Regions from separate parts of the Weizmannia sp. WK01 genome, predicted to be linked through region 3. Evidence: riboswitches for the same ligand, from Rfam matches in the RefSeq annotation. Region 3 holds a riboswitch; each other region holds the start of a gene.

Region 1 (7,421 bases), 380 kb from region 3:
TTACATCCTTCAAGAATTTTTCTCCAACTGGCATTGCAGGATAAGGAAAGCGTGATTCGATTTTTATGTGATGAACTGTATAAGCAGAAGCTTGTACCGAAGGATTATGTAAACCTTGTTTTAGAAAGGGAGTCGATTACGCCAACCTGTTTTGGAAATCTCGTAGCCATTCCCCATCCAATGGTGCCCGTAACGAAGGAAACGTTTTGGACAGTATGTACGCTAAAAAGCCCTATCCATTGGCATGGACAGCAAATGGTTCAATTTGTTTGTTTGTTGAATATTAAAGAAGGCACGCAAACGGATTTAGATGATATGTATAAAAAGCTCATTTCGATTATCGAAAACAGGTCTGTTGTGCAAAAAATCATCAAAAGCAAAACGGCTGATGAGTTAATGGCATTTATAAAATAATTGAGCCCCGTATCGCCACCATTTGTAAGAAGAATATTTTTCCCAGCCATTTCCCCGAAGGAGACTTTACCCGCCATCCGCGTTATAAAGCACAAAACTTGTCCGGTTTTGTGCTTTATATTTCCTGGAGAAAACCTTACATAAAAACAAAAAGTTTGTGAATATTCTTTACATCTTCCTTGCCCTGTGCGGTTTTCTAAAGGATAATATTTGTAACCTGCAGCAGAAGGAGTAAAGACACGTGAAAACTTAAAAATGAGGAGTGAGCAAATGAAAACGGTCCAACTGAACAGCCGGATAGCTTTCGGCCAACGTCTACCGCTTGTATTGATTGCCGGCCCGTGCGTAATTGAAAGTGAAACGATGGCCATGGAAACAGCCGCAACCCTTCAAACCATTGCCGGAAAACTCGGTATTCCTTTCGTTTTTAAAGCTTCTTTCGACAAAGCCAACCGATCATCCATTTTTTCCAAACGGGGCCCGGGACTGGAAAAAGGGCTCGAAATACTTGACCGGATTAAAAATGTATTTGGCGTACCGGTCACGTCCGATATTCATGAGCCGCACCAGGCAAAAGCAGCCGGGGAAGTGCTCGACATACTGCAAATCCCCGCTTTCCTTTGCCGCCAGACCGATTTGCTGCTTGCCGCCGCCGCGACGGGCAAAACCGTGAATGTCAAAAAAGGGCAGTTTTTGGCGCCTTGGGATATGAAAAACGTCATTCAAAAACTGGAGGAATCCGGCACCGACAAAATTCTTCTTACAGAACGCGGTTCGACATTCGGCTACAATAACCTGGTGGTGGATATGCGTGCACTTCCGGAAATGCGCAGATTAGGGTATCCGGTCGTGTTTGACGCCACCCATAGTGTCCAAATACCGGGCGGAAATGGGACTTCAACAGGCGGAAAGCGTGCGTTTGTCCCGTATCTCGCAAGGGCAGCGGCGGCTTGCGGGATCGATGCGTTGTTTCTAGAAGCCCATCCTGATCCGGACCAGGCCTGGTCGGATGGCCCGAATATGGTGAAACTGGATGATCTTGAAGAAATGTTAAAGCCAGTTATTGAAATTGATCGCATGATAAAAGAACAAACGGCAGCAAACATTCATTAACGGAGGTGAATAGGATGTTAAAAGATTTCAAACGAAGCATCAATTATGTCGAAAGCGTCCGTGAAGTGCTGGAAAAAGAGGCCAATGAGATTTTAAAGCTGAAGGACCGGATCAATTTTCGTATAAATGAAGGCATTGAAATGATATTGGCGTGCGAAGGCAGAGTCATTTTTACAGGAATGGGGAAATCGGGCATCATCGGCCGGAAACTTGCTTCCACATTTGCAAGCACCGGTACCCCGGCATTTTTCCTTCACCCGGGAGAAGCACTGCACGGCGATCTTGGAAAAATAACAAAAGAAGACATCCTCATTGCCATTTCCAACAGCGGGGAAACGTCGGAAATATTAAATATGATCCCTTCCATCAAAAGGATCGGCGCAAAAATGATTGCTATTTCTGGTTCACGCAAGTCGACACTGGCGCGGCGTTCGAATCTGGTGATGGATATCGGGGAAGTTGAGGAAGCGTGCCCGCTCGGCCTTGCCCCGACTTCTACAACTACCGTCACGCTTGCACTCGGGGATGCGATTGCGGTTGCCCTTTTGAAGGCAAGGGATTTTAAACCTGAAAACTTTGCGCTTTTCCATCCCGGTGGCTCGCTTGGCCGGCGTTTGCTTCTCACGGTTGGCCATGTGGCTAAACGGAAAAGGATGAACCCGGTTGCCGGAATGGACACCGGCATAAAGGAAGCATTATTTATGATGACGGAAGCGGGGGCGGGGGCTGTTTCAGTTATTGACGATCGGGGACGGCTGGCCGGCATTTTAACGGACGGCGATATCCGGCGTGAGCTTTTAAACGGCCATGAAGTACTGGATAAAAAAGTAGCAGATTTGTATACAAAATATCCGGTTTGCGTCAGTGAGCATCAGCTGGCAGCGGAAGCATTGCGGATAATGGAAGACCACGCTTTCAAGGTGCTTCCGGTTGTTACCGGCCAGAAACCGGTTGCCATGCTCCATATTCAGGATTTGGTCCAGACTATATAAGCAAAATAACAAGAATAAGCAAAATAACAAGAAAAAATTTTTTGACTGGATAGAGCGGATTCATAAAGAATCCCGCTTTTTTTGGTGGTTGCCGCCAATATGTGCAGCAGCAGTTTGTTTTTTCGGTGACACCACGCAAAAATTTCGGTGACAATGGCGCTGCGGCCTATTAAAATAGGTGATAAGATCTTGTGAATTAACGGGGGAGGGATTGTTTTGTTAAGGGTAAACAATGTGTCAGTAGAGATAGAGAAGTCAAAAATTTTGGAAGATATAAGTTTTTCTGCTGAACCAGGGGAGATTATTGGCCTGGTTGCTCCAAATGGATCCGGCAAGACGACGCTTTTAAATGCGATATCCAACCTGATTCCTGCTTCAAAAGGCGAAATTAGTATTTACGGCATGAATTATAAAATGCATCGGGAAAAAATCCTTAAAAAAATATTTTTTTTGCAAGACCATACAGTATTGTATCCAAATTTAACAGGGAGAGAGCATTTAAAACTTGTACAAAGATTATGGGAGAGCAAACAAGAATGTGGCGCTGTTATTGAAAAATTAAGCATGGGTTCCTATATCGACAAAAGGGTTTCAAAATATTCGCTTGGCATGCAGCAAAGGCTGCTATTTGGGATGTGCTTGATCAGTTCTTGTGATTTGCTATTGATGGACGAGCCGATGAATGGGCTGGACCCATCCAATATTAAACTGATAAGCAAATCCATTAAGCAACTTAGAGATGAAAATAAAATTGTATTTTTTTCTTCCCATATTCTGAACAATGTTGATGAATTATGTGATCGTGTCATCTTTTTAAAGCAAGGAAGAATGGTTTACGAAAGCAGAAAAAATAATCCGGACTTTAATAAATACATCATCATTAAGTTAGAGAATGGGAATGATGCGGATAAAGTTCTTTCCCTATTTAAAGATGAAGAAATTAAAAATGCCACAGCCAATGAAGTATGGGCGGAGATAGATTCGAGTAAAAGCTCCTTTGTGGTAAATCAGGCATTCGAACAAGACATGAAATTTAAATCATTTTTCATAGGGCAAAAAGGCAGCCAACTAATTTATGAGGAAATATACGAAGGTGAAGATAAATGGGGCTAATCAAATTAGAGACATTGCGATTCATTAGAAATAAAAAAAATTTGACTGTTTTTATTGCTGCTATTTTGATTGTTTTCATTTTGTTTGCATTTACTTTCGTGGGAGCAAAGAGAATGGACCCGCTCAATGAATATCAGGATAACAAATCCTCACTGGAAAATGCCATTTCACACATGGAATCAAATCCAAATAAGAGTGAAGCAAAGAAGAAAGCACTTGCGGGTTTGCAGGAGGAGTTACGCCTTCGTACAGAACAAATACAAGCTCATGAAGCAGGGGATTGGAAGCAAGAACTGAAATTGCAGATCGCTTTAGATAAAAAATTAATTGCTGGGATTAATGCCGGAACAATTGTTTTTGGTAATAAAAAAATTGTTCCGCAGACAGAAAAAGCAATACAGCTCAATACCATTCTGCTTAAACAAAATATTCATCCGGTAATAGAGTCGTTCGAAACCCCGGGTATTAACTTTACATATCGTATTCTTTTTTACGTATTCCCGTTCTTAATGCCTCTTCTCATTGCAGTTTTAATTGGTGATATTTCAACAAGAGACAAACAAGGCGGTATTAATCATTTTGTAAATGTTTTGCCAGTGAAGCTCAAGAAAATATTGGATGCGAGAATCTTCACTTCATTTGTTTACAGCCTTGCCATCACGATTGTTATCCTGGTTGTTGCGCTCATTATTGGTAGCATCATAAGCCATTTGGGGAGTTGGAAGTACCCTGTGGCGATCAATTTAAACGGGACAGAAGTATTGTGGATTTCAATTGCCCGGTTTTTGGGCAGATCGCTTTTACTAATCCTATGTCTTCTATTATTTATTTCTGTTTTCACGCAGTTTTTAAATACCTTTATTCGAAATCAATTGCTTCTGATGCTCGTTTTGGTGGCTTGTTTTTGTTTTGAGGAAATGATGAGCGGATTTAAGACAAAGTTGTATGCTGTTATGCATATCATCCCTTTTACATTTGTGGATGTGCCGAATATAGTGAATGGAGAAAGTGCAGCAAAATTCAGGAATGAGTATATCAATACTACAGACGGAGTCATTACGCTTCTCCTTTCATCTTTGCTGTTTTATTTTCTCACCATATGGATTATCCATAAGAAAAACAAAATTTAAAAAAAGCTTGACGAATCCGAAAAAAAGGGATAAATTGAACGTAAGCAATTTTTAGGTTCGTTGTGTAATTTCTTTTGCGGCGTTGATGGCAAATTTCATATTGGTGTTTTCTTATCAAGAGAGGTTGAGGGAATGGCCCGATGAAGCCTCAGCAACCTTCAATGCTTTTACGCGTTGAAAAGGTGCTAAGTCCTGCAAGTTATGGGATCATAACTTGAAAGATAAGAAGATGGTTCATGCACGAAAGGAATGGCCTTCTTCTTATTGGAGAAGGCTTTTTGATTTTAAGTGAGGGAGTGTCCATCATGTATCATACAGAAACAAAACTTGCACAAATCGGAAACCGCAGTGACCGCGTGACAGGTGCGGTGAACCCGCCTGTTTATTTTTCTACCGCTTACCGCCACGAAGGCATTGGGCAGTCAACCGGTTTCGATTATTCCCGTACCGGCAACCCGACGCGCCAGTTGCTTGAAGAAGCGATTGCGGATCTGGAGGGCGGGGACCGCGGGTTTGCGTGCAGTTCCGGCATGGCTGCGATTTTCACTGTTTTATCTTTGTTCCAGGCCGGCGATGAGTGGATTGTGAGTGATGATTTATATGGCGGCACCTACCGCCTGCTGGAGCAGGGATATAAAAAATGGGGGCTTTGTTGTAAGTACGTGAATACGTGCAACCCGGAAAATATTGAACAAGAAATCACCCCGAAAACGAAAGCCATTTTCCTCGAAACGCCGACAAACCCCCTCATGCAGCAGACGGATATCGGCGCAGTGGCTGAAATTGCGAAAAGGCACGGAATCCTGCTGATTGTAGACAATACTTTTTACACCCCGCTTTTGCAGCAGCCGATTAAAGAAGGCGCTGATATTGTAGTCCATAGCGCGACGAAATATCTTGGCGGGCATAACGACGTGCTGGCCGGTCTGATCGTGGCAAAGGGTGCTGAACTTTGCGAGCAGCTTTTTCTGTACCATAACGGTGCCGGCGCCACCCTCAGTCCGTTTGATTCGTGGCTTCTGATGCGCGGCATGAAAACGCTGGCGCTTAGGATGGAAAAACACGAAAAAAATGCAAAAGCTGTGGCGGCATTTTTAAGCGCGCATCCGGATGTAAAAGATGTGCTGTATCCGGGCCGCGGCGGGATGCTTTCTTTCCGTGTAAAAGAAGAATCATGGGTCGACCCGTTTTTACGCGGCCTGTCTTTGATTACATTTGCCGAAAGCCTCGGTGGGACGGAAAGTTTTATCACTTACCCGGCTACACAGACGCATGCCGACATTCCGGAAGAAAAACGGATTGCTTCAGGCGTAGACAATTGCCTTTTGCGCTTTTCAGTCGGAATTGAAAATGAACGCGATTTGCTTGCAGATATTGAAAAAGCTTTTGCCAACATTCACGAAGGGGTGCAAACACGATGACAAATGAAGATTATTCTTTTCAAACGAGGCTTTTACATAACAGCCATAAAATAGACCCGGCGACCGGTGCTGTGAGTGTACCGATCCAGCATGCTTCGACATACCACCAGGCGGACATTGACCAGTTCGGTAAATACGATTACAGCCGCTCGCTCAATCCAACGAGGGAAGCGCTCGAGGATGTCATCGCCGAACTCGAAGGCGGTGTCAAAGGTTTCGCGTTTGCTTCCGGGATGGCGGCGATTTCAACCGCGTTTCTGCTTTTGTCGGCGGGCGACCATGTTGTCATCACCGAAGATGTGTATGGCGGCACGTTCCGGATGGTGACAGAAGTCCTGACCCGGCTTGGTATTGAACATACATTTGTAGATATGACCAACCTTGAAGAAGTGCGGCAGGCCGTCCGCCCGAACACGAAGGCTTTTTATGTGGAAACCCCTTCAAACCCGCTTTTAAAAGTGACGGATATCCGTGCGGTGAGTGAACTGGCAAAGGAAACCGGGGCGCTCACCTTTGTCGACAACACCTTTTTAACGCCTGCCCTGCAGCGCCCGCTTGAACTCGGGGCGGATATCGTGCTGCACAGCGCGACGAAATTTTTAGCAGGGCACAGCGATGTCGTTGCTGGGCTTGCGGTTGTAAAAGATGAAGCATTGGCAGCGCGCCTCGGATTTTTGCAAAATTCATTCGGGGCGGTGCTCGGCGTCCAGGATGCATGGCTCGTTTTGCGCGGGTTGAAAACGTTGCATGTGCGGCTGCTCCAATCGCAGCAGTCAGCGGTGAAAATCGCACATTTTCTTGATGCGCATCCGCTTGTGCGAAACGTGTATTATCCGGGGCTCGGGCACCATCCGCAGCATGCGCTGCAAAAGCTGGAGGCACAAGGGCCGGGCGCGGTATTGTCGTTTGAACTGGAAGATGAGGAAGCGCTCCGGACATTTGTCAGCCATGTAAAAATTCCGGTCTTTGCCGTCAGCCTCGGCGCTGTAGAATCGATTCTGTCCTATCCGGCAAAAATGTCCCACGCCGCAATGCCGCCTGAGGACCGAAGAAAACGCGGCATCTCCGACAGCTTGTTGCGCTTATCGGTTGGCCTCGAGAATCCGGATGATCTGATTGCCGATTTCGAGCAGGCTTTTTCGTACACGAAAGCGGGCACAACCGTGAAATAATGGACAAACGGCTGCAGGGAATCCGCCCTGATCGGCGGGATTCCCCGTTTCAAAATAGACGCCCGG
Region 2 (7,421 bases), 500 kb from region 3:
ATTTATTGGTCGGCACATAATCTTTCCCGTCGTTAAACTCATGTGCCGGCGTCGGCGTATCATTATTCAGCTTTAAAACCTTTACGGCCATAAACGTGCCATATAAACGATAAGCAATCATTAAGATACAGATGGAGCCGATTACAATTGTAATCGCATTCATTTGGTGAAAGCCTCCTTTTTGTCATTCTCATCGCTTATATTTTATAAGTTTTGCACGCTGTAAAAGCTGTTTTCCGGCAAAATGCAAATATCCTAGGATAAGAGAGCGAATCCAGAGGATGAAATGCATTTTAAATTCGAATAAACTGTTTTAACACATGCTTGTAAGTTCGGCTGACCGGAATTTTCGCCCCGTCCCGCATGATTAGATTATAAGTGGAATGGAACCATGGCCGGATCTCGACAATGCCATCGAGATTGACGAGATAAGCGCGGTGGACGCGGGCAATCGACGTAGATGGCAGTTTCTTTTCTACATTTACCAGTGATTCTGTTATGGTATATTTTTTATCATCTGTCGCAATGACTGTCCGCCCGTCAACCGACTCCGCGTACAACAGTTTTTCAACCGGGATGATGACAATGCGCTCATCTGTTGTGACCGCCAGTTTGCCGGGATTTTTCGGAACAGCAGGACGGTCCCCTTCCAACATTTTTTTCACCTTTGCGACTGTCTGTGCTACCCTTTTTTCTTCAAACGGTTTTAAAATGTAGTCTGCAGCATTCAGTTCAAACGCTTTTACGGCATATTCATCATAAGCGGTCGCAAATACAACGGCCGGATGCTGCGGATAGCGGCTGATTTCCTTCACGAGATCTATGCCATGCTCGTTTGTCAGCATCATATCGGCAAACACAATATCCGCCTCGGTTTCTTTCAGCTTCGCAAGCGCTTCCTTTACGGATCCGGCTTCGCCCGCCAATTCCACCTGCCCCGTTTTTTTCAGCAAGTAAATCAATTCATCTCGGGCCGGGGCTTCATCATCCACTACAAATGCCTTCAGCATATTCTCCCCCCCATATTTCCTCTAATGGTATCGAAATGGCCACTTTGGTTCCGCCGGTTTTTCTGTTTTCAATCCGGAATACAGCACTATGCCCGTAGATTTCCTCAATTCTTTTCCGGATGTTCCACAAGGCTGTCCCAGTCCCCTCGGCCGAGTCGACAGCCACATTGCCAAGCGACTGCACCTGTTCTTTAGAAATGCCTTTTCCGTTGTCCTCCGTTTCCATGATGAATTTTCCGTTTTTCACACGTGCGCGGACAACAATAAACGGATTTTTCGTAAATTGTTGTGTGAAAGCATGGTGGACGGCGTTTTCCACCAAGGGCTGCAGTGTAAATGGCGGCACCATCGCTGTGTGTAAAAGCGGATCAATATCAAAATGAACATGATACCACCCCGGAAACCGTGCCTGTTCAATGGCCAAATAAGCTTTCACATGTTCCAGTTCTTTTTCAAGGGGGATCAGCATTTTTCCCGCCCCCTGCAGGTTGCTGCGGAAAAAGGCCGCGAGCTGCACGAGCAGTTCCCTTGCTTTATCCGCATCTGTCCGGACAAGGCATGTAATCGTGTTAATCGCATTAAAGAAAAAATGTGGGTGAACCTGGGCCTGGAGCGCTTTAATCTCGGCATCTTTCAAAAGTTTTCTTTGCAGTTCCGCCTCCGCCAGTTCAAGCTGGTTGGAAAACAACTTGCTCAAACCTTCCGCCAGTTCCTGTTCGACCGCGCTTAATTGTGATGCTGATGTAAAGTAAAGCTTTAACGTGCCCGCAACTTGTTCGCGGACAAACAGCGGCAGCACGATCGCCGCCTGGAGCGGGCAGCCTTCATGGTTGCACTGGATTTCCTTAGCCGTTCTGGCGACCATGATTTTCCCGTGCAAAAGCACCCTTTCCGTCAGCTTTGTCGACATGCTCTCAAGCGGAATATGATGGTCCGATGCTACCCCTGCATGCGCCAGCACTTTTTCCCGGTCCGTAATAGCGACGGCATCAGCTGCTGTATGCTTCAAAATTATTTCTGCCGCTTCTTTGCATGATTGCATGTTCAGCCCTTTCCGGAAATGGGCTAGCGTTTCCTGTGCAATCTGCAGCGCTTTATGGGTCTGCACCGCCCTTGTCCGTTCTTCTTCCAGTAAAATCGTCTGGATAATCAAGATAAAAATAAACGTACCAAAGCCGTTAATCGAAATCATCGGTACCGCGATGAGGCGGACGAGCGCCACTGCTTCTTCAAAAGGTTTTGCTACTGCCAGGATGATGCCCATCTGTAGCATTTCCATTAAAACCCCAGCAGCGACCGCTTCAAGCGCAGCATACTTCCCGCGCACGTTAAAGCGTCTGCCAATAAAGCCCATGATAATGCCGGCAATCATCGTCGACAGGCTGCAGGCAATATCCGTATAGCCGCCGAGAGAGAGGCGGTGGATGCTGGCAAGCAGGCCTGCGCCGATGCCGACAACCGGCCCGCCCAAAAGGCCTGCAATCCCGACGCCCATGATTCGGGTATTGGCAATCGCACTTTCAACCGATAAATGCCCCTGCCCGAAAGCATGCGAGACTTTCCCATGCTCAATAACGATGCCGGTATAGTTACTAATGATACCAAAAATTCCAAAAACAATAATCAGCACCACTTTTTCTTTCCGTCCGTATTCCTGATGGATAATTTGCCGGAATGTCTTCAGCCGCGAGAGTAAAAAAGCAGCAATGACAAGAATCCCGGCCCGCTCAAGCATTACCGGCAAAAGTGTTGCCATAAAGGATCCCCCTTTGTTTTCCACCCGTCCGTATTGAAAACCCTTTCTTTTATTATAAAAGACTTCACCGGTTTTAGGAAAGCAAAAAAGCAGTGTTTCAAAAAGCCCAGCCAATAGAAAAACGGCGGGATACCGTTCGAACTGTATCCCGCCGTTTTTTTCTGCTATGGGGCGGATAAACCGCCTGTCTCTATGCCCGCTGTTTTTTAGGGGGCTGCTATGAAACTATTTGCCATCATTGTGTTTGCTTATAATCTTTTAAATACGATACCGGTTTATTGACCGGGACGGCTGCACCTTTATAATGCTTTTTGATAAAGTCAGAGACTTCTTTTGAATGATAAATGTTTACGATTTCTTTCAACGTTTTGTCATTCTTGTCTTTTGTCCGGGCTGCAATAATATTGATATACGCTTTGTTGCCCGCATCTTCACGGAAGATGGAGTCATTCGTCGGGTTTAAGCCGGCATTAATGGCCATATCGCAATTGATCACAGCGAGTGCCGAATCATCCAGGCCGCGCGGTGTTTGGGCGGCATCCACGGCAGTAATTTTCAAATGTTTCGGGTTTGAAGCGACATTTTCAAGCCCGCCTTTGCCTGTGAAACCTTTTTTCGTCGTAATCAATCCGGCTTTTTGCAGCAAAAGCAAAGCCCTGCCGAGGTTTGTCGGGTCTTTCGGAATCACAACTTGGTCGCCATCTTTCACTTCGCTGACCTTTTTATATCTTTTCGAGTAGATCCCCATCGGCCAAATATTCGTTGTGCCGATCGCCGAAAGCTTCAGATTGCGTTGTTTGATAAAATCATCGAAATAAACAACCGTCTGGAACGCGTTAATATCAATTTCCCCGTCGCTTAATGCGAGGTTCGGCTGAACATAGTCGTCAAAGCGGACAATCTTAATATTAATATTTTTCTTTTTCGCGAGTTTCTGGATTAAATTCCATGTCGGCACTTCAGAAGTGGTTGTCCCGACTTTGATTGTTTTTGTGCTTGTACTGCTCGAATTGTTTTTGGCCCCGCATCCTGCCAAAACCAGGATCAGTCCCAATAATAGAATCGCAAATTTTTTCATCGCTGCTAAGTCCCCCTGAATTGAATTTTTTATAAAAAAGGTGTAACCCTTTTTCCCAATATTATTTTCTCCGGATTTTTTTGGAGAGAAAGTTGCCCAATGTCTGGACAAGCTGGGTGAAAATGACCAGCGTGATAACGGTAACGATCATGACGCCTGTCTGAAACTGGTTGTACCCGTACGTGATCGCCAAATCCCCGATCCCGCCGGCACCGACCGCGCCCGCCATCGCGGAAGCCCCAATCAGCCCGATGGTGGCAATCGTTAAATTGAGCACCATGGATGCCTTTGCTTCCGGAAGCAAAAACCGCCAAATAATCTGCCAGTTCGTCGCCCCCATTGACTGCGCAAGTTCGATTGTCCCTTTGTCGACTTCAAGCAGTGAACTTTCAATGAGCCTCCCGATGTAAAAAGCAGTGTACAACACAAGCGGCACAATCGCTGCGGTTGTTCCGATCGCTGTCCCGACAACCCAGCGCGTAAACGGAATGATCGCGACAACGAGAATAATAAACGGGATCGACCGAAAAATATTGATAATCACATTTAAAATATTAAAAATCCATTTGTTTTCCCATATGCCGTTTTCCCGGGTAATAACGAGAATGACGCCAACCGGGATGCCGATGATGATGGAAATGAGTAATGATACAGCCACCATATACAGCGTCTGGCCCATTGCCGTGAAAAATTGCGGCCAAAACCATGACCAATCAAATGCCATTTTTCTCCACCTCCCGAATGATCGCTTCGTGATCGTTGATGTACTGAATGGCCCGCTTCATTTCTTCCGGGTCGCCTTTCAATTCGACAAGCAGGTTGCCAAAAGGGATTCCCTGAAGTTCGGTGATCATGCCATGAAGCACATTCAGGTCGATTGAAAATTGTTTTGCTGTATTGGATAACAGCGGCATATTGGTGGAAGCTCCCTTAAACAGAATCCGGTAAATGCCGTGCGGGTTGTCTTTGCTGCTTTCATCGATCAGTTTTTGCACCGATGGCGGAATCGAATCATTCAGCACAGTTTTCACAAAGCTTCTCGCAATTTGCGTTTTCGGTTCTGTGAAAAGGTCGATTACAGGGCCCTGCTCCACAATTTTTCCGCCGTCCAGCACCGCCACTTTATCACAAATATCACGAATGACATTCATTTCGTGGGTAATCATCAGGATCGTAATGCCCAGCTCGTCCCGGACTTTCCGCAAAAGGTCCAACACGGCTTCGGTCGTATTCGGGTCAAGGGCAGACGTTGCCTCGTCACAAAGCAAGATGTCCGGATCTGTCGCAAGGGCTCTTGCAATACCGACCCTTTGTTTCTGGCCGCCTGACAACTGGTCAGGGTAGTGATGCATTCTCTCTTCCAGCCCGACAAAAGACAATAATTCTGCCACTTTTGCCTTTATTTCTTCCTTCGGGCGATGTTCCAGCACAAGCGGCATGGCCACATTTTGAAAAATCGTCTTTGACTGAAGCAGATTGAACTGCTGGAAAATCATGCCGATTTTTTTTCGCTCTTGACGTAGCTTGGCAGGCGGCAGGCGCACAAGGTCGACCCCGTTAACGAGCACTTTCCCGGAAGTCGGCCGCTCGAGCAGATTGACGCACCGAATCAGTGTGCTTTTCCCGGCACCACTGTAACCAACCACCCCGAAGATTTCCCCTTTTTCAACACGCAGGTTGATGCCTTTTAACGCTTCAACCTTTTTGTCCTTCCCTTTTCCGTATACCTTATGAATATCTTCTAATACCAGCATGTTGAAAACTCCTTCTGTTCCTTTTGGCAAAAAAAAAACTTCTTTCATTCGAAAGAGGTTTGCCGGTCAAGTGACTTATCTCTCAGAATGAACCATTCTGCAGGAATTAGCACCTTTCAAAAAAAGATTTGAAGGTTGCTGGACGTCATCGGGCCTGTCCCTCAGTCTCTCTGGATAAGTTATTCATTTGTTATATTTAAATATTAGTGGACGGCTCGGGATTTGTCAATTCATTATTTTATATTTTTTTGTTTTTCAATCGTCAGACAACTTGAAACAATGCCCGGTTTCCGCGCCACTCCACGTGAATTTCATGCTCAAAAAAGCGGGAAAGCACTTGTTTTTCAATCATCTCGGAAGTCCGGCCCTGCCGGAAAACTTCCCCGTTTCTGATCAGCAATGTTTTTTGGAAAGCGGGAGAAATTTCTTCCGGATGGTGCGTGACATATACAAGCGTCGGTCCGTTCTTATCTTTCGCCAGCTCTTCCACACTTTCTAGCAAAATTTCCCGGGCAAACAAATCCAGCCCGTTGCAAGGCTCGTCCAAAATTAAGATGCGCGGTTCCGCCATTAACGCGCGCGCAATTAAAAGCTTCTGCCGCTCTCCTTGCGAACAATGTTCATAAGCACGGCTAAAAAGGGAAGCACAATGTAATTGTTCCATCAAGCGCAGGGCTTTCTCTTCGTCTTGTGCATCCACCGCTTCATACAGCCCGATGGATGCATATTTGCCGCTGATGACCACATCGCGTGCAAGTTGGGTGCGCGGTATCCTTTCCTGGATGGAGGAGCTGACCCAGCCGATTGATTTCCGCAGTTCCGGCAGGCTTGTTTTTCCGAACGCTTTCCCGAGCACCTTGATGCTCCCCTTTGTCGGCCAAATATACCCGTTGATCATATTGAGCAAAGTGGTTTTGCCGGAACCGTTTAAGCCGAGGACAGCCCAATGCTCCCCTTTTTTGACCGTCCAGTGAATGTCCGAGAGCAGTTTTTTGCCGTCGCGCATCAGGCTCACACCGGCAACTTCGATTATATTTTCCATCTGTGCCATCCCCTTACATTTCGTACAAGTTTTAGACACACAGGGGTTCACCCTGCGCACTTCATTTATTCATGCTGGCGAGAAAATCCCCGAGCAGGTCTTCCGCATCTTCTTCTTTTTCCGGCGCTCCCGTTTCGGGCGGTGCCGGTTCGGCGGCGGCAGTTCTCCAGTCGAATGCATCAAGATCATCCGATCCAGGCGGCTCACCACCGGATCGAACCGGTTTCCCGTCCGCTTCTTCGCTGGTTTGCGGCAATTCGTCTTCCTGTAAAAAAAGCGTCTCATCCATAGATACAGGTTGTTTCGAAAGGGCCGCAAAGAGCGAAGTCGCCCGGAGTGGATCCTGAATCAGTTCGTAAACAATGCTGCCGAGCATCGCTTCCGAATGTTCATGCTTCAGCCAGTCATGTTGCACTTTTGTCAGTTTGCGCGGCAGCGGGATTGTAATGGTTTCTTTGTCCTTTACGAGCGACTGGTTAACACCTTGTATCACATATCCGGCTATTTTGGCGGAGAAGTTCCGTTTCTCTTTTTCTTTTAACTTTGACAGTTCTTTTAAAATATGATCGGGCGTATCCTGGGGGATCCGGAACGCAATCGTCTGGCCCCGCTTCATCCCGCTTTGTTTTTCCATATTTTTTCACCTTATTTGGATTCGACCGGTTTCTTTCCTTTGTCTTCCGGTTTATTGTTTTTCCTCACATAATCCGAAATTAATTTGTAGTAAGCATTGGCCATCATCCAGATGCTCTCTTTTTCATCTTCAAAGAAATCAATATTG
Region 3 (7,421 bases):
GCCGGTCATATAAAATGACATCCGCTTCCCGGATCAGGCGCAATCCTTTCACTGTAATCAGCTCCGGATCGCCGGGTCCTGCCCCGACTAAATATACTTTTCTCATTTCTTCACCTGCTTTAAACTTAATCGGACTCGTTGTTTTGGTTGATGCGAGCACTTGAACAATCCTAGTCTGGATTGGCTACAAGCGGGCACCTGAAAAAGCTGGCTGCTTTTGCCGCTAGAGCTTGCTGAACGGGTCCAATTCTGCGTTTGTACCCAATTTATCAGCAAGCTCCATCTCAAAATATAAAAGAATCCATCTTCGAAAATGCGATTTTATCTTCTCTATACGCTGAATCAGCTTCCAAGTGCAATTTTTTCCCTGGTTTTTTCATAAAACCGATTTGTATATAAATTTTTGCCGCATTCTTACCAAATCTAGGAATTTTGTAAAATGAACGAAATCTTGTCATGCAGACTGATGCTTACTCTTATTACCTATGTCATTTTATATAGCAGCCTTATTTTTTCTGAACCGTATGCAGCCCGCATTCGGTTTTATTAAAGCCCGCCCATCTTCCTGCTCTTGAGTCGCTGTTTCCGACAGCACGTGTGCACGGGAAGCAGCCGATGCTCGGATATCCCTGGTCGTGCAATTCGTTATATGGAAGATTGTTAGACCGGATATAGTTCCAAACATCATCCCATGTCCAATGAATCAGCGGGCAAATTTTAATCGAATGGAACCTTTCATCTTTATTGACAAAATTCGTTTTTGCCCTTGTCGGCGATTGCTCCCGCCGTAAGCCGGATATCCAGGCCGCCGCTCCCTGCAGCGTTTCTTCAAGCGGCTTGATTTTCCGGATATAGCAGCATTGGTCCGGATCCCTTTTCCAAAGGGCAGATCCGTATTGCGCCGCCTGTTCATCAAGCGTAAGCGACGGTTTTTTCATTTGTATATTTAAAGCCGGATATTTCTTTTTCACTTTTTCAATCAATTCGTAAGTCTGCGGAAAGTGCAGGTCGGTATCCAAAAATACGATATCCGCATCTTCTCTGACTTTCGAAATGAGATCAATCAGCACCATTCCTTCTGCGCCGAAACTGCACGCATATACCACTGATTTGCCGTACGTGCCATATGCCCACTGCAAAATTTCCAATGCGCCCTTCGTTTCATCTTCCGGCACGAACGCTGCGAACGGATCCGACGTAAACTGTTCATATGTGAGCCGCGTTTGCTCCACTCTATTCCCTTCTTTCGCATTCGATTACTAAGGATTAAACGACAAAAATCTTCTTACCCTGAAGTAAGAAGATATCCATTCCCGGGAAATCTTCTTATCTTTCAGGCCACCACCTGCAGGAATTGGCACAGTGCCCATTTCCGGACCTGCTGCCGAGGCTTCACAGGGCCCTTCCCTCCACCTCTCTTGATAAGAAAATAACAATATATAAGCTTGAAGTTTATTGTATACCTTCTTATGCTATTCGTCAACGAAAAATTCTGATAAAGAAAATCAGGCCCATTTTCAAGAAAAATGTTTATATGTCGGTTTTTGATCCTCATTTGATGGAAAAGGTTTCCAACTGACCCTTCATTTTTTGGCTAGCTTCCTTGGGCTTTTCTTCAAAATTTTGCTTCTGTACCAGATTGGTCATTCATCTTTAAACTTGCGGATGTCCTCAGTCGTACCAGGCTCAAATCTGTGCTTCATCTCACCCGGATTTCTGCAGCATCTTTTTAAAAAGGAGCAACAGCTACCTTTTACCATAGAGGTCTTTCCTTATTATCAAACGAATAAACATAAGGCATCGTAAGAATCAAACAAACCCAAATAATGACGATTAGTGTTATGAATGCAACTTTTGGAATGCCCAATATCATCAGTCCAAATGATACGAAAAGGCAAAGTAGAGAAAGATAACCAACTTTATTTCGAAACTTCATACTTGGATATAACTTGGCTGTACAATTTGGACATTCCATGGTTTGGTCAAACTTCCATAGTCTCTTAAAAATATAAATCCACTTAAATTGATGGTTACAATTCAAACATTTTGGCAGGCTCATTAAATTTCACCTTCCTTTTCATTGATTCTAACATAAAATTCAATTTATTTTTTATATTAACAACTATGGTTTGGAAAAGTCTTCTTTTTCAGTGCGTTTTCCAACCTGCGGGGGTAAACTACATATATCAATTGACACAGACTGAATGAAGGCAAAGCGAGGTGGAAAAATGATTCATTTGGACAAGCATCATGACCCCTGGACAAACGGCATACTGCTGCGCCAACTTTCACGCAGGACAGTCCAGCCGGGTACCCTGATCCGGGAGAATGAAGCACTTTTTCAACAGTACTGTCAGCCGGAATTTCACAAACCGTTTTCCCTTTCACGGTTGCTGCTGAACCGGCGATATCCGGTTGAACCGTATAAAACGCTTGCAGATCAGAACGGCCTTGTGTACCCGGAATGGAAAACGATATTGGATCAAGCGTACAGCCGTCTGCTGGCTGTGGCATCCCGTACAGTCAATGTGGCAGATTACGGTGCGGTCGGCGATGGAAAAACCGACTGCACAGCGGCTTTCCAAAAAGCATTGGGAAACGGCCGGGTGAAAGTGATCGTACCGAATGGTGTTTTTCTAGTAAAGGGGCTTAAGCTGCCTTCATGGACATGCCTTTGCGGCAGCGGAAAAGGCGTAACCATCATCAAACTCCATCCGCATGCACCGAAAAAAACGCGTCTCATCCAAAATGCCCATTTTCATCGTGGCAATCACCATATATCGGTGGAGGGGCTCACGCTCGATTGGAATGTCGAAAGGCTCGGGCAAGAGGAAAGAACGGCGGCAGGAAATAACCGTTCAAGCTGCCTGACTTTTGCGCACGTCACGTTCGGCTGGGTGAAAAATGTGGAGGCGGTGGGGGCCGGACTGCACGGTTTTGATGTATCCTCTGCCCGTTATCATTATTTGGGAGACGGCTTTCTCGCCCCAGGAAGGAGCCGCTATATCTGGCTGGACGGGCTCACGGCAAGCGGATTCGGTGATGACGGGATTACCACCCACCATAGCGACTATTGTTTTATTTCAAATTCTTTCTGTTACAACCCAAGTGGAAGGGCCCACAAAAAAGGGTTTTCCAACTCCAATGGCATTGAGATTGATGACGGCTCGCGCCATGTATGGCTTTGCAATAATGCATCAAGCGGCTGTTTCGGAGGTGTTGAAATCAAAGCCCACCACAATGCATCGGCTGCTTCTCATGTGCATTTGTATGGCCATCTTTCTGTCCGCGACAACCGCTCTTTTAACTTCCGGCATATCGGCCACCATAAAGGCAAAGATGCCGATTCGAAAAGCGCGAACCATATTGTGGCGGCCAATCTAGTTTCTGTCGCACCGGTGTTTACGGATTTATATGAAGGTTCAACGCCGCGCAGCCTCGTTGTTTCCGCTTACCGAAACGTTGTAATTAACGGGCTGACTGCGCTTGGCGACCCGGATTATGATTTCAAGGGAAATCCTGTTGTCGCCATCCAGTACCGCGCAAAAAATGTTATTTTGAAAAATGTAGAAATCAGCGGGTTTCAAAATGCAAAACGGATCAGGGGCAAAGACAAATGCGTACTGCTGTAATGCTTGGATTGTTCATAAATAAAGAGAGAATCTAAGCAAGACTTGCCGAATGAATCGGATAATAGCTTCTTATCCGATTCACCCTGCAAGTCCAGCCTTCATGTTTGCCACCAATAGAAGCGATATCTGCAAAAAAGGGGATGAAATGGCTTTCGAGTGCAAAGTTTTTTCTACATCTTTTTGAAACCCTTGCATTTAAAGTTCGGCAAAACCCTTGGGATCCTTGCCCGTCCGAGATTTTGCTGATTCAGCAAGCCCTGGATCCTTCCTTTTCATCATCGTTTGAAGATCATTTCCCGGGGAAACTTGGTGTCTTTTGTCATGAATGCGGGCGTGGAAAGACATTTCTATACAAAGTTTTTGCCGACTTTGCGCCCCTTCTCGAGTAAAAGACATTTTGTCTTCCTTGATGCCAATGCCCGGAAATTTGTTGTGACATGTCTTTCATAGCACTCGTGCCAGTAATGTTATCGCAATTTTTCTCTCATTAAGTTGCGAATACTTTTCCCGACCAATTGTGTTATTTTCCTTTCACCATAAAGGACGCTTTCCCGGGAAATTTGTTGCCTTTTGTCTTTTTAAAGACCTCTAAAAAACATTGGGACCATCGTACGGATCCTTTTTTGTCTTTTTGAACGTTTTAAAAAGACATTTTGACTCAGTCCCACCCCCGTTTTGTCTTTTTGAAGGCTTCGTGACCACTGAAAAAAGCCATTTTTTTATGTAAAATTTGCTGTGTAGTGTAAGAAATTTTCTGTAAATGGTACTCTTTACCATAGAAATTAGTAAAAATGACAAATGTTTGGCTATAATTCGCCTTTTTAGAGGATAGTATGGCGGCTATCCTCTTTAAATTTACTGCCAAGGCTGTTAGCTTGGCTTGTAAGCCCATGCTTTTTAGACCGTACCATTTGGCACGATCTAACCCGTGGAAATTCTTCATTTCGCCATTTTTCCCTTCTTGGCATGCTCTTTTTTTATACTTCTCTTTAAATCCCTCCGATTTCTGTTGTTGACTATACTCATAAAATTCTGGGGTGTTGATTCCGATCCCTAATACTTTTCCGACTGTTTTTCCGGTTATGCAAACTTCTCGCATTGGGCAATTTCTACATTGTTCTCTGTCAAAATAGTAATTATACGTTTCTTTTCCACATTTTCTTATATAGTGTTTCTTTTTGATTGTTTTGTTTCCTTGACTACAGAACCACTCGTCAGAATCTTTGTTATAACTGAATCTTTCTTCGTCTATGCGATATGCAGCTTCACTTACAGGGATGTATGCCTTTGCTTTAAGTTCAGAGATTTTGTCTAAGATTGGCTTTTTAAAATAGGCTTTATCACCATATACTTCTGGCATTTTTATTCTCGTTTTCTTGGTTAACTCTAATAATTCATCAAACTTCGTTCCATCCACATAAGCTCCATTACCAGTATGAACAGCTGTAATCATTCGATCTTCTGTTGTCATCATAAATTCCGTTTTATAACCAAAGAAAGGATCATTTTTGCTTTTATACCCTATTCTCGCTTCTTGGTCGACAATCGATCGTACCCCTTTTTGCTCCATAAACTTCGGGTCTGCTAAAATTTCTTTCGCATTATTAACGAGTGCTTTTGTTTCAGGTGCTTTCTCCAGTTCAACTAGTTCTTCTACCTTTGATACCGTTTCTTCAAGATAGGACTTCATTGTTTTTCTAGCTTCATCATGGTTTTCTATTTCTTTATAATCAGGGATTTCTTGGTTGATTTCACTTGGTATTTCTCCGTTTTCTTCTTTAACGGTTTTAAAGATTTTTTTCGCTAATTGTTTCATGACTCGTTCCGGTCTATATTTTTTGGTGTTGGCTTCTGTATGAGTGGAATCAATCGTTATACCAGAAACCTTTTGTAAAATTCCTTTTTCAATGCATTGGTTTATGATTTCAATAATAATTTCATCTATAGTGAGATTGCCTTCTAATCTACTTTTACGAAATTTTGCCAAAAGACTTGGGTGAGGGAGGTCGTCTTCCGGATTGATTCCTAAAAAATACATATATGCAAGGTTTAATGAGCAATTTTCTATAACTTTCTCATCAGATAAGTCATAGAGTTTTTGTAACACCAAGATTTTAACCATAAGTTCGGGCTCTTTTGCTGGCCTTCCATATTCTTTACAGTAAGTTTTTTCAAGCATTTTATTGATAAAACTAAAATCCACTTCATCTCTTAATAATTTAAGTGTATGATTTTCAGGAATTTTATCGTATAATATGGAATAGATGCTTAATTGATTATCTTTTTCTTTAAGCATGATAGATACCCCCAGTTTGGTTTTGGTTTGTAGTATAACTTTATTATACCAAATACTGGGGGCATTTTTTTTCAATTTATTGTACATATAATTATTTTGAATTTTCAGATTGACTTTTTCAGTGGTCCCGAAGGCTTCTAAAGGACACTTGGACCACTACCCAGATCCTTTTTGTCTTTTTGAGCATCTTAAAAAGACATTTTGGCTCGATCCCCACTCCTTTTTGTCTTTTTGAAGGCGTCTAGGGGACATCTTGGGGCGAGAATCATTGCCTTTTGTCTTTTTGAAGGTCTCTAAAGGACATTTGGACCTCCGCCCGGATCCTTTTTTGTCTTTTTGAACGTTTTAAAAAGACATTTGGACTCGGTCCCACCTCCTTTTTGTCTTTTTGAAGTGTTCTAGGGGACATTTCAGGGTGGGAATCATTTCCTTTTGTCTTTTAGAAGGCCTCTAAAGGACACTTGGACCACTGCCCAGATCCTTTTTGTCTTTTTAAACGTCTTAAAAAGACATTTGGGGGCGGATCCCATTCCTTTTTGTCTTTTTGACGGCTTCTAGGGGACATTTTGAGCTCTGGCCTGATCCCTTTTTGTCTTTTTGAAAGCCTGTAAAAGACCTTTGGACCACTTCCCCGGATCTGCCTCAAAAACATTCGAGCCAAGTACCGCAACTGGTTTAGGATCAAAAAAGTGGGATCCCCATTTTTAGAGATCCCACTTTTTTCCTGCAGGCCGATCCAGGTACTTATAAACCGAGCGAAATATATTTGACTTCCAAAAATTCTTCGATGCCGTAACGGCCGCCTTCCCTGCCGAGACCACTCTGCTTGAAACCGCCGAATGGGGCCTGCGGCGTGGACGGAAGCCCGTCGTTCAGCCCGACAATGCCATATTCCAGCCCCTCTGCAATTTGAATGCCTTCTGAAATATTTTCCGTGAACACATACGCAGCAAGACCGTAAATGGAATCATTGGCACGCCGAATTGCTTCATCAATATCCGTAAATTTCGTTACCGGTGCAAGCGGCCCGAATGTTTCTTCATTCATGCATATCATATCATCGGTAACATTGGAAATGACTGTCGGCTCAAAGAACAACCCATCTTTCGCGCTGCCGCCTGTTTCCACGGTAGCCCCTTTTTCCACTGCATCTTTGACGTGATGTTCTACTTTTTCAACCGCATTCCGGTCAATCAGCGGACCGATATCCGTTCCTTCTGCAAGGCCGTCCCCAACACGGAGTGCTTTCACTTTTTCTGTAAATTTCTTGGTAAAAGCTTCATACACTTCTTCCTGTACATAAATGCGGTTCGAGCACACACAAGTCTGACCGGCGTTGCGGAATTTTGCTGCAACCGTGCCCTCTACAGCTTTATCGAGGTCCGCATGTTTTGTGATGATCACCGGTGCATGCCCACCAAGTTCAAGCGACACTTTTTTCACTGTGTCAGCTGAGCCGCGCATCAGCTCTTTCCCGATTTCGGTCGATCCGG
Region 4 (7,421 bases), 140 kb from region 3:
CCGTTGATAATGGCGAGCGGATCCGGGTATTCCTTCAAAGCCTGTTCAAGATCCGGGATGAGGCCTTCTTTCGTCCCTTCGACAACGTAATTCGCAAGCCGTTCGGCAAGCGTCATCGTGCGCTTTGGCGCTTTTTTCTCCTGCACCTTGCCGCGGTAATATTCGGTGAACGCGGCAAGGGCTTCGTCACTCGTTTCAAACAACAGTTTTTCGGCCATTTTCACGTTCTCTTCCGGGATGGACGCAAAGCGTTCGAGTTTTTCTGTGTTCACGATGGCGTAATCCAGCCCGGCTTTCGTACAGTGGTAGAGAAACACTGAGTTTAGCACTTCACGCCCGGCAGGTGGCAGCCCGAATGAAACATTGCTGACGCCGAGGATCGTCTGGCATTCCGGCATCGCTTCTTTGATGAGGCGGATGCCTTCGACTGTTTCTTTTGCTGCGCCAAAATACTGCTTGTCGCCAGTGCCGGCCGGGAACACGAGCGGGTCAAAAATAAGATCACGCGGGTTGAGCCCGTACATATCGACGAGCAGGTCATAAGAGCGGCGCGCTATCTCAAGTTTCCGTTCGGCAGTGACAGCCATCCCTTCTTCATCGATCGTGCCGACGACAACGGCACCCCCGTATTTTTTGAGGAGCGGCACGACTTTTTCAAACCGTTCCGTCCCGTTTTCAAGGTTAATGGAATTGACAATGCTTTTTCCCTGGCAGTATGTAAAAGCTTTTTCGATTACGTTTTCGTCCGTGGAATCGATCATAAATGGCACTTTCACTTTTTTTACGGCGATCGAAATAAAATTTTCCATGTCACTGATTTCATCGCGATCCGGGTCGGCGAGGCAGATGTCGATGATCTGTGCGCCGTTTTTGACCTGGGTACGGGCAATTTCGCTCGCTTCTTCCCATTTGCCTTCCGCGATCAGGCGCCGGAACTTGCGCGAACCGATGACGTTTGTGCGTTCGCCGACAAAAATCGGGCGGGTGGACGGGTCATCGTAAATAAAGGGTTCGATGCCGGAGACGGCGTGGTGCTCTTGTTTTGCAGGCTGGCGCGGCGGGAGCCCGGCAAGTGCTTCATTCAGTGCTTTGATATGGGCAGGTGTTGTGCCGCAGCAGCCGCCTGCGATGTTGAGCCAGCCTTTTTCGGCGAAGCCTTTCATTTTGACAGCGAGCGATTCCGGTGTTTCGTGGTAATGCCCTTCTTCGTCGGGAAGCCCGGCGTTCGGGTAACAGCTCACTGCCGTTTTGGCGAGCCCCGCGAGTGTGCGGATCGAGTCGGCCATGAACTCCGGGCCGGTCGCGCAGTTAAGCCCGACTGCGGCCGGCTGCATATGCTCGACGGAAATGTAAAATGCTTCGATGTTCTGGCCGGCAAGCGTTGTGCCCATCGGTTCAATGGTGCCGGAGATGAGAAGCGGCAGTTTTTTTCCGGTTTCGTTAAATGCGTCCGTAATGCCAAGAAAAGCGGCTTTGACGTTCAGCAAGTCCTGCGATGTTTCGAGAAGGAGCACGTCGACGCCGCCTTTTATGAGCCCGCAAGCCTGTTCCTGGTAAGCGGTTTTGAGCGCGTCAAAAGTAGTGCCGCCCGTGACGGAGAGCGTCTTTGTTGTCGGGCCCATCGAACCGGCGACAAACCGCGGCCGCTCGGGTGTGGAAAATTTTTTGGCAGCCTGCTTGGCGATGCGCGCGGCTTCGATGTTGATTTTTTCAGCGAGATGCCCGAGGCCGTACTCGTTAAGGACGATGGACGTTGCGCCAAATGTGTTCGTTTCGATGATGTCAGCCCCCGCTTCGAGATATGCTTCATGAATCGAGCGGATGACATCGGGTGCTGTGAGATTCAAGTGTTCATTGCAGCCTTCGTATGCTTCGCCGCCAAAATCTGCCGCGGTAAGGTGTTGCTGCTGGATCATCGTCCCCATCGCCCCGTCAAGGATGAGAATGCGGTTTGCAAGCTGCTGTTCAAATAACGTTTGCCCCATGAAAAATTCCCCCTTTGGCTGTACGTTTGATATTGAGATTGCGACGTACGGTAACATTTGGTACCTGGCTGGGTCGCGTTCCGATGCTGGCGGCGCCGGTGCCACTTTTGATTGAGTTTAAAGTGCATGCATCTCGCAGGGGCTGAAGCCGGCCAAGGTTTCGTTTTGCCTTCTTGAGCTCTTTTCTTAATCTTGCAATTGGACAGTGCTATCAAAGTTTCACTTTAATGAATCCGCCTGTACTCTTTTCGTTGCAGTCTCAGACAATGCCTGCGCCTTGCACTGCTGTTTTTTCGTGGATATAGCGCGTGCATTCCACCGTCAGTTCGTAGCGTTCGAGCGGCGTAATTAAGTAAATGCCGTTGAAATAGCCGAGGGCCGCGTCGATCAGGGTACGGCTGATCGCAAGGCTTTCTTCACGTGCTTTCGCAGGGTCGCCATTTGTTTTTTCCATCGCCGCCAAAATTTCATCCGTCAGTTTGATGCCCGGCACTTCATTGTGCAGAAAGACCGCGTTCCGGTAGCTGGTAAGCGGCATAATGCCAAGATAGATCGGCGCGTCCAAATGCTTCGTTGCTTCATGGATTTGCTCGATTTTTTCCGTGCTGAACACAGGCTGGGTGATAAAATAATCGGCACCGTAGCGGATTTTGCGCTCCAACCTCCCGACCGTTTTATCAAGATTGCGGACGTTCGGGTTAAATGCAGCCGCGACGGAAAAATTCGTTTTCCTGTGAAGCGATTTGCCGGAATGGGAGATGCCATCATTGAATTGCTTGATCATTGCGATCAGTTCCATGGATGACAAATCGTATACGCTCGTCGCTCCCGGGAAGTCGCCGATTTTTGTCGGATCCCCCGTGATGGCAAGCACCTGGTCAATCCCGAGCGCAGCAAGGCCCATTAAGTGCGACTGCAGCCCGATCAAATTACGATCACGGCATGTAATATGAACAAGCGGCCGGATGCCATGTTTCTCTTTTAAAATTGAAGCAATCGCTGTGTTGCTGATGCGCGGGCTTGCAAGCGAGTTGTCGGCCATTGTGAGGGCATCAATGCCGGATGCCTGCAGCGCTTTTGCCCCCTCAAAAAAGCGGGCCGTGTTCAACGTTTTCGGTGTGTCCAATTCGACAATGACGGAACGCCGTTTTTTTACGATTTCATGCAACGGTGGTTCGTGCTGCGCCGGGGCGGCCGCGATCTCGATTTTCGGTGGGCGGACCGTTTTTTCTGTGACAGGTAAAAGCCCCTGCACCCCTTCTGCGATTGCTTTGACGTGAGCCGGCGTCGTGCCGCAGCAGCCGCCGATCAGGCGTACACCCTGTTCGACCAGTTTTTCGGCGCATGTTTTAAAATAATCGGCGTTATTCGTGAACGTGAACCTGCCTTCCTCGTAATCTAAAAGACTCGCATTCGGGTATGCGGACAAAAAGGCACGCTTCGGTATCGGGATTTCTTCGAACGCCTGGATCATGTGGTGCGGGCCGAGCCGGCAGTTCAGGCCGGTCACATCGGCGCCGCGGTTTTCAAGTTCCTTGAACGCGTCGCGGACCGGGGTTCCGTTTTGGAGCACGCCCGGTTCGATAAGCGAGAACTGGGCGATGACCGGGACATCCGCTTCTTTTTTCGCAATGTCTACGACCGTATACAGTTCTTCCGCGTCAAAATACGTTTCCAAAAGCAGGGCATCAACTCCTTCGTTCAGGAGGTGAAAAATCTGCTCGCGGAACGTACGCTTGATTTCGGCAAGTGTTGCTTCGGTTTTGCGTTGTCCGCGGATGCCGCCGACCGTGCCGAGTATAAATGTATCACGGTTTGCCGCTTCTTTTGCAATCCGGACGGCCGCTTTGTTGATGTCTTTTACTTTTTCTTCCAGGACATACTGTGCTAGCTTGATATAGTTGGCGCTGTACGTGTTTGTCTGGATGACCGATGCGCCTGCTTCGATATAGGCGCGGTGGATCGCGTGGATGTCTTCCGGATGGGTCAGGTTGAATGACTCATAACATGTGTCGGCGCCGTATGCATATAGCAGTGTCCCCATTGCCCCGTCCGCAACAAGGATGCGGTTTTTTAACGTTTCGAGAAGGTCCAAATTTTTACACTCCCTTTGAATGATATGAAAAAAGCCTCCCAGAAAAGGAGGCAAGATGACAACATTCTCCTTATCTTTTCAGGTATACCTGTTGGATTTAGCACCGTGCCTTATGGGCTGGTTGCTGAGGTTTCATCGGGCCAAGTCCCTCCGCCTCTCTTGATAAGGCTATTCGATTGAACGTACTTAAAATTTTGACTTATTTATACTTTACACTTTGCCGGGTGACATGACAAGGGGGAAATTGAAATTCATATTGGATGCGGTTTCGTCCCTTTTGTCTAATTGGCTTTCTTTTGCCTTTTTGAGCCCTCCAAAAGGACAATTTGCTCTTGGTCCGACTCTCTTTTGTCTTTTTGAGCTCTCCAAAAAGACAATTTGCTCCCGGTACGGCTTTCTTTTGTCTTTTTGAACTCTCCAAAAAGACAATTTGCTCCTGGTCCGGCTTTCTTTTGTCTTTTTGGGCCCTTCAAAAAGACAATTTGCTCTTGGTCCGGCTTTCTTTTGTCTTTTTGAGCCCTTCAAAAGGACAATTTGCTCTTGGTCCGGCTTTCTTTTGTCTTTTTGAGCTCTCCAAAAAGACAATTTGCTCCCGGTACGGCTCTCTTTTTTCTTTTTGAACCCTTCAAAAAGACAATTTGCTCTTGGTCCGGCTTTCTTTTGTCTTTTTGAGCCCTCCAAAAGGACAATTCGCCCCTGATCCGACTCTCTTTTGTCTTTTTGAGCTCTCCAAAAGGACAATTTGCTCCTGGTCCAGCTCTCTTTTGTCTTTTTGAGCTCTCCAAAAGGACAATTTGCTCCTGGTCCGGCTTTCTTTTGTCTTTTAGAGCTCTCCAAAAGGACAATTTGCTCCCGGTACGGCTCTCTTTTGTCTTTTTGAACCCTTCGTGACCACTGAAAAAAGCCATTTTTTTATGTAAAATTTGCTGTGTAGTGTAAGAAATTTTCTGTAAATGGTACTCTTTACCATAGAAATTAGTAAAAATGACAAATGTTTGGCTATAATTCGCCTTTTTAGAGGATAGTATGGCGGCTATCCTCTTTAAATTTACTGCCAAGGCTGTTAGCTTGGCTTGTAAGCCCATGCTTTTTAGACCGTACCATTTGGCACGATCTAACCCGTGGAAATTCTTCATTTCGCCATTTTTCCCTTCTTGGCATGCTCTTTTTTTATACTTCTCTTTAAATCCCTCCGATTTCTGTTGTTGACTATACTCATAAAATTCTGGGGTGTTGATTCCGATCCCTAATACTTTTCCGACTGTTTTTCCGGTTATGCAAACTTCTCGCATTGGGCAATTTCTACATTGTTCTCTGTCAAAATAGTAATTATACGTTTCTTTTCCACATTTTCTTATATAGTGTTTCTTTTTGATTGTTTTGTTTCCTTGACTACAGAACCACTCGTCAGAATCTTTGTTATAACTGAATCTTTCTTCGTCTATGCGATATGCAGCTTCACTTACAGGGATGTATGCCTTTGCTTTAAGTTCAGAGATTTTGTCTAAGATTGGCTTTTTAAAATAGGCTTTATCACCATATACTTCTGGCATTTTTATTCTCGTTTTCTTGGTTAACTCTAATAATTCATCAAACTTCGTTCCATCCACATAAGCTCCATTACCAGTATGAACAGCTGTAATCATTCGATCTTCTGTTGTCATCATAAATTCCGTTTTATAACCAAAGAAAGGATCATTTTTGCTTTTATACCCTATTCTCGCTTCTTGGTCGACAATCGATCGTACCCCTTTTTGCTCCATAAACTTCGGGTCTGCTAAAATTTCTTTCGCATTATTAACGAGTGCTTTTGTTTCAGGTGCTTTCTCCAGTTCAACTAGTTCTTCTACCTTTGATACCGTTTCTTCAAGATAGGACTTCATTGTTTTTCTAGCTTCATCATGGTTTTCTATTTCTTTATAATCAGGGATTTCTTGGTTGATTTCACTTGGTATTTCTCCGTTTTCTTCTTTAACGGTTTTAAAGATTTTTTTCGCTAATTGTTTCATGACTCGTTCCGGTCTATATTTTTTGGTGTTGGCTTCTGTATGAGTGGAATCAATCGTTATACCAGAAACCTTTTGTAAAATTCCTTTTTCAATGCATTGGTTTATGATTTCAATAATAATTTCATCTATAGTGAGATTGCCTTCTAATCTACTTTTACGAAATTTTGCCAAAAGACTTGGGTGAGGGAGGTCGTCTTCCGGATTGATTCCTAAAAAATACATATATGCAAGGTTTAATGAGCAATTTTCTATAACTTTCTCATCAGATAAGTCATAGAGTTTTTGTAACACCAAGATTTTAACCATAAGTTCGGGCTCTTTTGCTGGCCTTCCATATTCTTTACAGTAAGTTTTTTCAAGCATTTTATTGATAAAACTAAAATCCACTTCATCTCTTAATAATTTAAGTGTATGATTTTCAGGAATTTTATCGTATAATATGGAATAGATGCTTAATTGATTATCTTTTTCTTTAAGCATGATAGATACCCCCAGTTTGGTTTTGGTTTGTAGTATAACTTTATTATACCAAATACTGGGGGCATTTTTTTTCAATTTATTGTACATATAATTATTTTGAATTTTCAGATTGACTTTTTCAGTGGTCCCGAACCCTTCAAAAAGACAATTTGCTCCTAGTCCGGCTTTCTTTTGTCTTTTTGAACCCTCCAAAAGGACAATTTGCTCCCGGTACGGCTTTCTGTCTGCAACAAAAAAAAGAGCCGGAACCGGCCCCTGTTATTCATCCAAAAACTGTTTGATGGCTTCTATATTTTTTTCTTTGTCCACTTCGAGTGCGGCGCCGACGCCCGGATAGCTGACATTGGTATAGGTGCCGGCAACCGGTACGGTCATTGTTTTTACCTTGAGGTTGCCTCCGACGGCGTCTTTGGCGAGCGCAAGAATGTTCATTTTGCTCATATTGGTGGCAATATACGGCTGAATGGTTCCAAGCAGTTTCGGCGCTTTGGCGATACCGTTCACGCTGAAAACTTCAGATTGGAGCGCTTTAAGCACTTTTTGCTGGCGGGCAACCCGGCCAAAGTCGCCTTGCGCGTCATGTCTGAATCGTGCGTAGGCGAGCAATTGTTTCCCATGCATCAGCTGTTTTCCAGGATAAAGCGTCAAGCCGATGTTTTCCGACATTTTATGTTCCACGTTCATTTCAATGCCTTGAGGCGCCAGGGTATCGACAATTTTAACAAAACCTTGGAAATCGACAAGTGCATAATATTGCACATCAATGTCAAAATTGGTTTTGAGTGTTTGACGCAGCAATTCAACACCCTTTTTTTGATTCTTCAGATTGCCAAGATAGTAGGCTGTGTTAAT

Evidence for each region. A riboswitch is a leader RNA that binds a small molecule or an ion and turns the genes downstream of it on or off. The one in region 3 is predicted to bind S-adenosylmethionine.
Region 1: another riboswitch for S-adenosylmethionine. It lies ahead of OF158_RS03545 (methionine biosynthesis PLP-dependent protein); the one in region 3 lies ahead of OF158_RS02005 (phosphoadenylyl-sulfate reductase).
Region 2: another riboswitch for S-adenosylmethionine. It lies ahead of OF158_RS17080 (methionine ABC transporter ATP-binding protein); the one in region 3 lies ahead of OF158_RS02005 (phosphoadenylyl-sulfate reductase).
Region 4: another riboswitch for S-adenosylmethionine. It lies ahead of OF158_RS02545 (bifunctional homocysteine S-methyltransferase/methylenetetrahydrofolate reductase); the one in region 3 lies ahead of OF158_RS02005 (phosphoadenylyl-sulfate reductase).

The regions. Positions count from the first base shown of each region.
Region 1 covers NZ_CP109616.1:764,995-772,415, forward strand. The annotation lists gene OF158_RS03520 (BglG family transcription antiterminator) at 1-414, shown strand, start outside; gene kdsA (3-deoxy-8-phosphooctulonate synthase) at 685-1,527, shown strand; gene OF158_RS03530 (KpsF/GutQ family sugar-phosphate isomerase) at 1,542-2,519, shown strand; gene OF158_RS03535 (ABC transporter ATP-binding protein) at 2,736-3,632, shown strand; gene OF158_RS03540 (ABC-2 family transporter permease) at 3,623-4,762, shown strand; SAM riboswitch class I at 4,871-4,990, shown strand; gene OF158_RS03545 (methionine biosynthesis PLP-dependent protein) at 5,068-6,183, shown strand; gene metC (cystathionine beta-lyase) at 6,180-7,355, shown strand.
Region 2 covers NZ_CP109616.1:3,588,590-3,596,010, forward strand. The annotation lists gene cstA (carbon starvation protein CstA) at 1-163, opposite strand, end outside; gene OF158_RS17060 (LytR/AlgR family response regulator transcription factor) at 294-1,010, opposite strand; gene OF158_RS17065 (sensor histidine kinase) at 985-2,766, opposite strand; gene OF158_RS17070 (MetQ/NlpA family ABC transporter substrate-binding protein) at 3,002-3,844, opposite strand; gene OF158_RS17075 (methionine ABC transporter permease) at 3,906-4,568, opposite strand; gene OF158_RS17080 (methionine ABC transporter ATP-binding protein) at 4,558-5,598, opposite strand; SAM riboswitch class I at 5,671-5,779, opposite strand; gene OF158_RS17085 (ABC transporter ATP-binding protein) at 5,861-6,640, opposite strand; gene OF158_RS17090 (hypothetical protein) at 6,702-7,274, opposite strand; gene OF158_RS17095 (ParM/StbA family protein) at 7,286-7,421, opposite strand, start outside.
Region 3 covers NZ_CP109616.1:388,297-395,717, reverse strand. The annotation lists gene cobA (uroporphyrinogen-III C-methyltransferase) at 1-106, opposite strand, end outside; gene OF158_RS02005 (phosphoadenylyl-sulfate reductase) at 507-1,232, opposite strand; SAM riboswitch class I at 1,324-1,428, opposite strand; gene OF158_RS02000 (TIGR04104 family putative zinc finger protein) at 1,754-2,059, opposite strand; gene OF158_RS01995 (glycosyl hydrolase family 28-related protein) at 2,229-3,632, shown strand; partial or broken gene OF158_RS01990 (IS1182 family transposase) at 4,453-5,928, opposite strand; gene OF158_RS01985 (NAD-dependent succinate-semialdehyde dehydrogenase) at 6,673-7,421, opposite strand, start outside.
Region 4 covers NZ_CP109616.1:530,398-537,818, reverse strand. The annotation lists gene metH (methionine synthase) at 1-1,985, opposite strand, end outside; gene OF158_RS02545 (bifunctional homocysteine S-methyltransferase/methylenetetrahydrofolate reductase) at 2,245-4,080, opposite strand; SAM riboswitch class I at 4,148-4,249, opposite strand; partial or broken gene OF158_RS02540 (IS1182 family transposase) at 5,094-6,569, opposite strand; gene OF158_RS02535 (LCP family protein) at 6,828-7,421, opposite strand, start outside.